One region of the Enterobacter sp. Taxon_8 genome, then DNA from elsewhere that is predicted to be linked to it. Evidence: predicted binding sites of a transcription regulator. Region 1 holds the regulator's gene; each other region holds the start of a gene.
What was found. The regulator LexA, encoded in region 1, represses DNA repair genes until DNA is damaged. The targets are predictions, from matches to a motif close to TNCTGTATGTACATACAGNA.

Region 1 (3,278 bases):
AGAAACGTACAAAGCTGTCGCGTCCCAGCCAGGAGACCGCAAAGAACTTCTGGATGCCGTTAAGCATGCGCAGCGGCGGGTTCTCTTCACCTTTTTCGCGGCCCGGACGACGACCAAACATCACCGATACCGGCACCATCTGCACATCCAGATCGGGGTTGCTGCGGTGCAGGTCGAGATAGTCATGGAACAGCTTGATGGACTCTTCTTTCGGCGTGTAATAGGTAAACACGCGCGGCCCGCCGTGGATGAACACGTAGCGCGGCAGCAGCGTGCCGTCAACTTCCAGCGGTTCAAGCGGATCTGGTAAGTCATGCGCCAGACACTGGGCGCGAAGCGTCAGTAAGTCAGCCTTCGAGTTATAAGGCAAAACGTACATAATGGGACGCGACGTATCGAGCCCCAGTTCCAGCGCGGGTTCTGCTGGGATAGACTTGCTTTTTACCAGGATGCTTAATGGTAAATTAAGTAATTTGTAGTAAATTCGTGGCCAGCCGGACATAAACGATGTAAAGCCTCTGGTTAATAATGCAATTGCGGCGCAAGGATAACAGAAAGCGCGCAAAATTTCTGTTGTTACCCGTCATACTTCAGGCTGTAGCGAAACGCTCTACGGCTCCTGTTACTGACGCTCTTTTTTAAAAAAGGTTCTTTTAATGGCCAATAATACCACTGGGTTAACACGTATCATCAAAGCCGCCGGCTATTCATGGAAAGGTTTCCGTGCCGCATGGGCCAACGAGGCCGCGTTTCGCCAGGAGGGCGTCGCCGCTATCATCGCGGTGATCGTCGCCTGTTTCCTTGATGTTGATGCTATTACCCGCGTACTTCTTATCGGTTCCGTACTTCTGGTGATGATAGTGGAAATTCTTAATAGCGCTATTGAGGCCGTTGTGGATCGCATCGGTTCCGATTTCCATGAGCTTTCTGGCCGCGCAAAAGACATGGGATCTGCTGCCGTATTACTGGCGATTATCACTGCCGTTATCACCTGGGTCACGCTGCTTTGGTCACATTTCCGATGAGCCTCGAGGAATAATTAAGTCCCTGGTTTTTTGTGCAGTTTTTGGTTCCAAAATCGCCTTTGACTGTATATACTCACAGCATAACTGTATATACACCCAGGGGGCGGAATGAAAGCGTTAACGACCAGGCAGCAAGAGGTGTTTGATCTCATCCGGGATCATATCGGCCAGACGGGTATGCCACCTACGCGTGCGGAAATCGCGCAGCGTCTGGGTTTCCGTTCTCCGAATGCTGCCGAAGAACACCTGAAAGCGCTGGCGCGTAAAGGCGTGATTGAGATTGTATCAGGCGCGTCACGCGGTATCCGACTGCTTGTAGAAGAAGAGACGGGCATTCCGCTGGTAGGTCGTGTTGCTGCCGGTGAGCCTTTACTGGCACAGCAGCATATTGAAGGTCATTACCAGGTCGATCCAGCCATGTTCAAGCCGAGCGCTGATTTTCTGCTGCGCGTTAGCGGCATGTCGATGAAAGACATCGGTATTCTTGACGGCGATCTGCTTGCGGTACATAAAACTCAGGATGTGCGTAACGGCCAGGTGGTTGTCGCGCGCATTGACGATGAAGTCACCGTCAAACGTCTGAAAAAACAGGGTAACACCGTTCAGTTGCTGCCTGAAAACAACGAGTTCACCCCAATTGTGGTCGATCTCCGCGAACAGAACTTCTCTATCGAAGGACTGGCGGTCGGGGTGATTCGCAACGGTGAATGGCTGTAACCTCTTCCTGACAGGCTATGGCACCGCTGTAGCCTGATTCATTCCCCACTCCCGGTATCTTTCATGTCACTACTGACGGCATCAGATAAGGCATTGTGGCGTCTTGCCCTGCCGATGATTTTCTCCAATATTACCGTGCCTTTACTGGGACTGGTTGATACTGCCGTTATAGGCCATCTTGATTCACCGGTTTATCTTGGCGGCGTGGCGATTGGCGCGACGGCAACCAGCTTCCTGTTTATGCTGTTGCTCTTTTTACGCATGAGCACCACCGGTCTTACCGCACAGGCTTATGGTGCGAAAGATCCGCTGCGTCTGGCGCGTGCGCTGGTGCAGCCGCTGATACTCGCGCTTGGCGCGGGTGCATTAATCGTTGTATTGCGGACACCCCTGATCGATCTTGCGCTTCATATCGTTGGCGGCAGCGAGGCGGTACTGGATCAGGCGCGACGTTTCCTTGAAATCCGCTGGCTCAGCGCGCCCGCGTCGCTGGCTAACCTGGTTCTGCTGGGGTGGCTACTGGGCGTTCAGTATGCCCGGGCGCCAGTGATTTTGCTGGTGGTGGGCAACCTTCTCAACATTGTGCTGGATATCTGGCTGGTGATGGGCCTGCATATGAACGTGCGGGGCGCGGCGCTGGCGACGGCGATTGCCGAATACGGAACCTTTATCATTGGCTTGTGGATGGTCTGGCGCGTGCTGTCGATGCGCGGGATCTCTCTGGCGCTGCTCAAAACCGCATGGCGCGGCAATATCCGTAAGCTGCTGGCCCTCAACCGTGACATCATGCTGCGCTCGCTGCTTCTTCAGCTCTGCTTCGGCGCGCTGACGGTTTTCGGGGCTCGACTGGGGCCAGAAATCGTGGCGGTCAACGCGATATTGATGACGCTTCTGACCTTTACCGCCTATGCGCTGGACGGTTTTGCCTACGCGGTTGAAGCGCATTCCGGGCAAGCATACGGTGCGCGAAAAAGCGGGCAGCTTCGGGATGTCTGGCGGGCAGCCTGCCGTCAGTCGGGACTGGTGGCGCTGGCCTTTGGTCTGGTTTACGCCTGCTTTGGTGAGCAGATCGTTGCATTGCTGACGTCTATACCTGCTCTGCGCGAGTTGGCGAGTCACTATCTCCTCTGGCAAGTCATCTTACCGGTGGTCGGCGTCTGGTGTTATCTGCTGGACGGCATGTTTATTGGTGCGACGCGCGGAGCGGAAATGCGCAACAGCATGGCGGTCGCGGCGGCAGGGTTTGGTCTGACGCTGCTAACGCTTCCCTGGCTGGGTAATCACGGTTTGTGGCTGGCCCTGGCCGTCTTCCTCTCGCTGCGCGGGTTATCGCTGGCGTTTATCTGGCACCGCCACTGGCAAAACGATACCTGGTTCTCTTCGCGCCACGATATATCGTGACGGTTAAAGATTCCGAATATGAAATTAACTACGGAATCCTTAACTACAATAATTATCACGTCCAGCAGAAAAGAACGTAACGGACGTTACGACCCGACGCTTAACTAAGAGGACACGATGATGAATAAAGACGAA
Region 2 (3,278 bases), 1.9 Mb from region 1:
CGGCAAATAAGGTGCGATAACAGCTCAAGCTGCCGCGCCAGTTCCATGCTCAGCCAGACGTAGCCATGAATAGGCGTTTCAGCCACGTTATCGCTCTGGCGTTCATTGATTAACTGCTTCAGCTCCGCGACGATCTCATTCAGTCGCTCGCTGTTGGCCAGTATCGGCTGCGGGTTGCCTTCATAAAGCGCATGAGCGATGGTCAACAGCGTTTGCTGCGTCATCTGCTGAGTCTCTTTGAGGGTCTGCGCATTAAGCATCAAAAGATGGCTGGGACGCGAAGCCCAGTGGGCGTTGATTTGCAGTTCAAGCATGCAGACCAGGTTGCGGCTTACCGTCTGGATAGCTTCGAAAATCGATTTTTGAATGCGGGTTTCTTTGCTGGCGGGCGTGATCAGGCCGCGCATTTTAACCACGTCGTTAAGGATGGTTTGCAGGTGCTTTTCCAGCCGCGGGCGCTCGACCAGATTAGGGGAAAAACCGGCCTGATAAACGCGGTTAAAGGCGGTAACGTAGTTAGCCATCTGAATACGCCAGTGCAGAAAAGCCCGCTGCGGCCAGATACCGGTAAAAAGCATGGCCAGCAGTGACCCCAGGATGACATCCCCGCTTCGCCACAGCGCCGTGGTCATATCCCCGGCGGGCGCCCCGACAACCACCGCGAGAGTAATACCAATCAGCAGCGCCTGATAGGGCTTTTTGCCCAACGCCAGCCAGCCGCAGAGGAACATAGCGGCACCGCACCATGCCAGCATCACCGGAAATGAGATGAGCTCCAGCTTCAGCGCAATAAGACCCAGGGCCGAGCCAAGAACAGTCCCGCCAATTCGTTCAAAGGCGCGCGGAACCACGTTCCCCCAAAACGAGATGGGCCCCATCACCACCACCAGCGTGATCAGCGGCCACGTCCCTTCCGGAACGTCCAGCAAACGGACCAGTACAAACGTCAATACGAAAGCCAGCGCGATGCGACACCCGTGCACAACGCGGTAATGTTTATACAACCGAATTTCAAAAGGAGTTAATGATTTGTCGGGACGCACACCCGCTCTCCAGCTACACGGCAAACCACAATTGTACTGTGTTTTCAGCCGGGCGGATCGATCCCGGCTGAAAAACCCTTCATTTAGCAGGCTTAAACCGTTTTATGCTCGACGGCGATATACATTTCGATATCCCAGTAACCGTCCGCATTGCCGTCATTGAGATAGCGTTCGAAGCAGGGCTTTAGCGCCATCTGGTATTTATTGTCCTGCAGCAGGGAATTGAAGAACTGATACCAGGGCGTGGCGAAGTCGTAGTTTTCCACGCGAGCCGTCGCCACGGCATAGTCCCCGGCCGCGATTTCCGTCATCATGACGCCTTCGCTGTTTTCCGGAATAACGAAATCGTCCGGTACGGTAACGGCCGTATCACAGCGCAGTTTTTCTGCCGGGACTTCATCCGGGTTATCGTAATAGACCGCAACCCACTCCAGCGGCTCAATGTGACGCCCGTCAACCCACATGACCAGCTGTTCAAAGCCCTGCTTTACCGTGTGTTCCCACGGGCCGACCAAATGAAAACCGGCAATCTTACGTTTCTGTTGCTGCTTAATGCTGTAGTCCATGCTGCCTCCATTTATTACTGTATATTTATACACTATAAAACTGGATTATCATTATCAGCAAACGAGGAGTGTTTATTATGTGAGCAGACTCGCAACCCTGCCAGTCTGCTCAGCAGGACTTATAGCGTGTGATGCAGGTAATCGCTCAGTCGAGAGAACAGGCCGCCTTTATCAACGGCTTCCAGCGTTACCAGCGGCCAGTGGGCTACCACTTTGTCGCGGTCATAGAGCTGGATTTCTCCGACCCGCTGATGCGCGGCAATCGGCGCTTCCAGCTCTTTTTTATCCAGCACGTATTTGGCTTTGATGTTCGGCACTTCCGCTTTCGGCAAGGCCAGCCAGAAGTCCTGGTCGGTTCCCAGTTTCACCTGTTCCTTGTCGCCGTACCAGATGCGCTCCGTCCCCACTTTTTTTCCGCTATGCAGGATCTGCACCGTATCGAAATTCTGCTGTCCCCAGTGCAGCAGTTTTCGGGCCTGGTCCTCACGCCCTTTCGGGCTGTCCGCCCCCATCACCACAGCGATTAAACGGCGCTGGCCGTCTACGGCAGACGCAATCAGGTTAAAGCCAGCCCCCGAGGTATGCCCCGTTTTAAGGCCGTCCACGTTCATGGTTTTATCCCACAGCAGGCCGTTACGGTTTTGCTGGGTGATCCCGTTCCAGGTCAGGCTCTTTTCGCTGTACATATGGTAAAACTCAGGCTCGCCGTGGATGATGGCCCGGGAGAGTACGGCCAGGTCATAGGCGGAGCTGTGCTGGCCCGGCGCGTCCAGCCCGTGGACGGTTTCAAAATGCGTATCGCGCAGGTTCAGCTTCTGCACGTAGTCGTTCATCATTTTCACGAACTGCGGCTGCCCGCCCGCCACGTGATCGGCCAGCGCCACGCAGGCGTCGTTGCCGGAATCGACTATCAGGCCGCGGCTCAGATCGCGCACGGAGACGCGATCGCCCTCTTTCAGGAACATCAGCGACGAGCCGTCAAAAACCGGGTTACCTTTTGCCCACGCGTCACGCCCTACGGTGACAATGTCGTCCGGCGTAATGCGGTGGCTATCAATGGCCCGATCAACCACATAGCCCGTCATCAGCTTGGTCAGGCTCGCCGGATTACGTTGTTGATGTTCGTTGCCCGCCGTTAAAATCTGACCAGTCGTGTAGTCCATCAGCACCCAGGAGCCAGCCTGAATGGCCGGAGGCTGCGGCGAAAAATCCAGTGGTTCGGCCGCAAAAGCAGATGAGACACTCGAAGCGAGTAAAGAAACAGCAATAAACAGACGGCGTTTCAACGGTATATCCTCAGGTCAGTAAAAATCGATGACCTTTTTACGGGAGTTCTGATGTCGTTACCTGGCTTAATTGCAAAAAAATGTGACAGAACGCAGATTTTTCTCTGAAGCTGGCGCGCAAATTTGCCACGCGGCGGTGCTTTTTATTCGGTCTGACCCGCGCGATCGTTTACCATAGTGACGTCATTTTTTAACAGGATGGTATTACTGGTGTCTGACTCTGCCGCTCGCCCGACTTTTTTGTTCCACGACTACGAAACCTTTGGCACTCACCCGGCGCTGGACCGACCGGCGCAGTTTGCCGCCATCCGTACCGACGACGAATTCAACATTATTGGCGAGCCCGAGGTCTTTTACTGCAAGCCTGCGGATGACTACCTGCC
Region 3 (3,278 bases), 1.1 Mb from region 1:
GCAAGGTTGATGGGTTCAGCCAGCCGCCCAACCAGACCGACGATACCCTCATCAAATGCGAGCGTTACGGTGCGTCCACGTGGCTTCTTCAAACCACGGGTCGCCATCAGGTAATAGCAGCGCCGATCGTGGTCGGCCAGATATACCGAACAGACCTCGGTCTCCATCGCAAGACAGATGTCGGTGACCAGAATATTCAGCGCCTCGTTCAGACGCGGAGCGCTGGCCACCTTCTCGACTATTTCTCGCAAGCGGGTGAGCATGATTTGCGTAGCTTAACCTCTTTTACGTCGCCAGGCAGGTGCGCTCTGCGGCTTAGGCGGGATCTCCTGAAGCTGCATGACCACACTTGCAAACTCTTTCATCACCCTACGGTAAACATCGCGTTTAAATGACACGACCTGACGAACAGGATACCAATAGCTCACCCAGCGCCAGCCATCGAACTCCGGCGTACTGCTGGTTTGCATATTGATGTCTGAATCGTTGCCCACCAACTGCAACAGAAACCACTTCTGTTTCTGGCCGATACAAACCGGCTTTGTGTCCCAACGCACCAAACGTTTCGGTAACTTGTAACGCAACCAGTTGCGGGTCGAAGCCAGGATGCGAACATCTTTCCGGCTCAAACCGACCTCTTCAAAAAGCTCCCGGTACATCGCTTGTTCTGGGGACTCTCCCGGATTGATCCCGCCTTGCGGGAACTGCCAGGAGTGCTGACCATATCGCCGGGCCCACATTACCTGGCCCTGACGATTACAAATTACTATTCCTACGTTCGGGCGGTAGCCATCGTCATCAATCACCGGACTACCCCAAACTAAACCTTATATATGAATGATTGTTTCACACTACAGGGAGGCGGTAAACCACTCTCTTACAGGGCTGCAGCCTAATAACATTTGAATAACTCACAAATAAGTGCTGAGTTATAAACAGATGAGAGCCATTAAAAGGAATTTTATTCACCTTTTCTGTGGATATAGTTGTGAAGAAGTGTCTAATTACCAATGAACAACCTCAAACAATGCCGTCCCCCCTTTTTTAGCTTAATTCAATAATGCAATTATTTTCATATAGTTAAATGTATTTCCATGAACACAAAACAGAATAGCGTGACGATCGTCACATCAGGGATCATCGTGCTGATGAAAGATCGAACAGCGTCGGTTTTATCCACAGATTGTGCCAATAAGTTAGTCACAATTTGTTTGAAATTTCGATTTTCCACGCACGTCAAGGCTGTAAATTGAAACAGTAGTCAGGGTTATGCCCAGTTATCCCATTTTTCTGTGGATAACATGGTGTAAGATCCTGTTCATTGTCAGTGACCAGATTTGAACAACCCGTTTTCCGACTCTGGTGAAACGATTTCAAACCAGTAAAAAAACATATAAATCATGCACATGAAATATTCGTACAGAAATAGTTAAACTCTATCCACAGGGGACAATTTCTTCGTTTATTTTTTAATCAAAAGGTTACCATCATGCATCCGCTTACACCCTTGCTCTCACCGCCGTCCAGCGAGGGCCAGTTGCTACAGCAGGCACAGCGTCTTGCAGGCTTTTCGCTTGGCGAGCTGGCGGCAATAGCAGGGCTTAAGATCCCGAAGGATCTTAAGCGGGATAAAGGCTGGATCGGCATGCTGCTTGAACTATGGCTGGGTGCCAGCGCAGGGAGCAAACCTGAGCAGGATTTTGCTGCACTTGGCGTGGAGTTAAAAACTATCCCTGTAGACAGCCAGGGCAAGCCGCTTGAGACCACCTTTGTCTGCGTTGCGCCATTAACCGGCAATACCGGCGTGACGTGGGAAACCAGTCACGTTCGCCACAAGCTGAAGCGCGTATTATGGGTACCGGTTGAAGGTGAGCGTCAGATCCCCCTGGCTGACCGTCGCGTTGGCGCACCGCTGCTCTGGAGCCCGGACGAGGATGAAGAGCATCAGCTGCGCCTGGACTGGGAAGAGCTGATGGACATGATTGTGCTTGGGCAGGTAGAGCGCATCACCGCCCGACACGGAGAAGTGTTACAGCTGCGTCCGAAAGCGGCCAACAGTAAAGCACTTACCGAGGCAATCGGCGCGCAGGGTGAACCGATACTGACGTTGCCGCGCGGTTTTTATCTCAAAAAGAATTTCACCGGCGCACTCCTGGCACGTCATTTCCTGTTAAAAACATAGTTTTTTACTTATTTTGCGAGCTCTCAAACATAATCGACTGCTTTTTAAGATTTTACCGCTTCCTCAAGTCGCCTTATCGGGTTAATACTAGATTATGATTTGATACAAGCCAGATGAGGACGATAACGATGAAAAAATGGGCAGTATTAGTGTCAGCAGTCGGTTTAGCGTTTGCCGTATCGGGCTGTAGCAGCGATTACGTCATGGCGACAAAAGATGGTCGAATGATCCTGACCGATGGCAAACCCGAAGTCGACGATGATACCGGTCTGGTCAGCTACCGCGACCAGGAAGGCAATAAAATGCAGATCAATCGCGACGAAGTATCGCAAATTATCGAGCGATAATCAGAGAGAGGTCAGTCGCTTGCTGGCCTTTTTGATTTTTTTCTTCCCCTTTTGCTTCCCCTCTGCCATGTTTATATTCCTTTGTCGGGCACGCCCTGACGCGGTCTATAAGTCTACTGAGGAAGCCGGCTATGCATTATCACCGTATCCCCCACAGCGCTCTGGAAATAAGCCAACTGGGGTTGGGCACGATGACATTTGGTGAACAAAACAGCGAAGCCGATGCCCATGCACAACTCGATTACGCCGTCAGCCAGGGCATTAACCTGATTGATGTTGCAGAGATGTACCCTGTTCCGCCACGCCCTGAAACGCAGGGACTTACCGAAACCTACGTCGGTAACTGGTTGGCAAAGCGCGGCAACCGTGAAAAGCTGGTGATTGCCTCAAAAGTCAGTGGCCCCGCGCGCAATAACGATACCGGGATCCGCCCGAACCAGATCCTCGATCGCAAGAATATCCGCGCCGCTCTGGATGCCAGCCTGAAGCGCCTGCAAACCGACTATCTCGACCTCTACCAGGTGCACTGGCCGCAGCGACCAACCAACTGCTTTGGCAAGCTCGGATACAGCTGGAATGAGAGCGCCCCCGCCGTGACGCTGCTGGAAACGCTGGAAGCGCTGACCGAGTGCCAGCGCGCGGGAAAAATCCGCTACATTGGCGTATCTAACGAAACGGCCTTTGGGGTCATGCGCTATCTGCACCTGGCGGATAAGCACGATCTGCCGCGTATTGTGACTATCCAGAAC

Region 2: sbmC (DNA gyrase inhibitor SbmC) is a predicted target of LexA. The motif match lies at 1,625-1,644, and genes of this name have one in related genera.
Region 3: mutH (DNA mismatch repair endonuclease MutH) is a predicted target of LexA. The motif match lies at 1,241-1,260, and genes of this name have one in related genera.

What each region holds. Positions count from the first base shown of each region.
Region 1 is NZ_CM177989.1:4,266,218-4,269,495, reverse strand. Features, by position in the region: gene plsB (glycerol-3-phosphate 1-O-acyltransferase PlsB) at 1-502, opposite strand, end outside; gene AC4IBF_RS20360 (diacylglycerol kinase) at 657-1,025, shown strand; gene lexA (transcriptional repressor LexA) at 1,134-1,742, shown strand; gene dinF (MATE family efflux transporter DinF) at 1,806-3,143, shown strand; gene AC4IBF_RS20345 (CsbD family protein) at 3,264-3,278, shown strand, end outside.
Region 2 is NZ_CM177989.1:1,621,247-1,624,524, reverse strand. Features, by position in the region: gene AC4IBF_RS07665 (FUSC family protein) at 1-1,043, opposite strand, end outside; gene sbmC (DNA gyrase inhibitor SbmC) at 1,136-1,609, opposite strand; gene dacD (serine-type D-Ala-D-Ala carboxypeptidase DacD) at 1,729-2,895, opposite strand; gene sbcB (exodeoxyribonuclease I) at 3,094-3,278, shown strand, end outside.
Region 3 is NZ_CM177989.1:833,661-836,938, reverse strand. Features, by position in the region: gene ptsP (phosphoenolpyruvate--protein phosphotransferase) at 1-263, opposite strand, end outside; gene rppH (RNA pyrophosphohydrolase) at 276-806, opposite strand; gene mutH (DNA mismatch repair endonuclease MutH) at 1,490-2,182, shown strand; gene AC4IBF_RS04035 (YgdI/YgdR family lipoprotein) at 2,311-2,529, shown strand; gene AC4IBF_RS04030 (NADP(H)-dependent aldo-keto reductase) at 2,661-3,278, shown strand, end outside.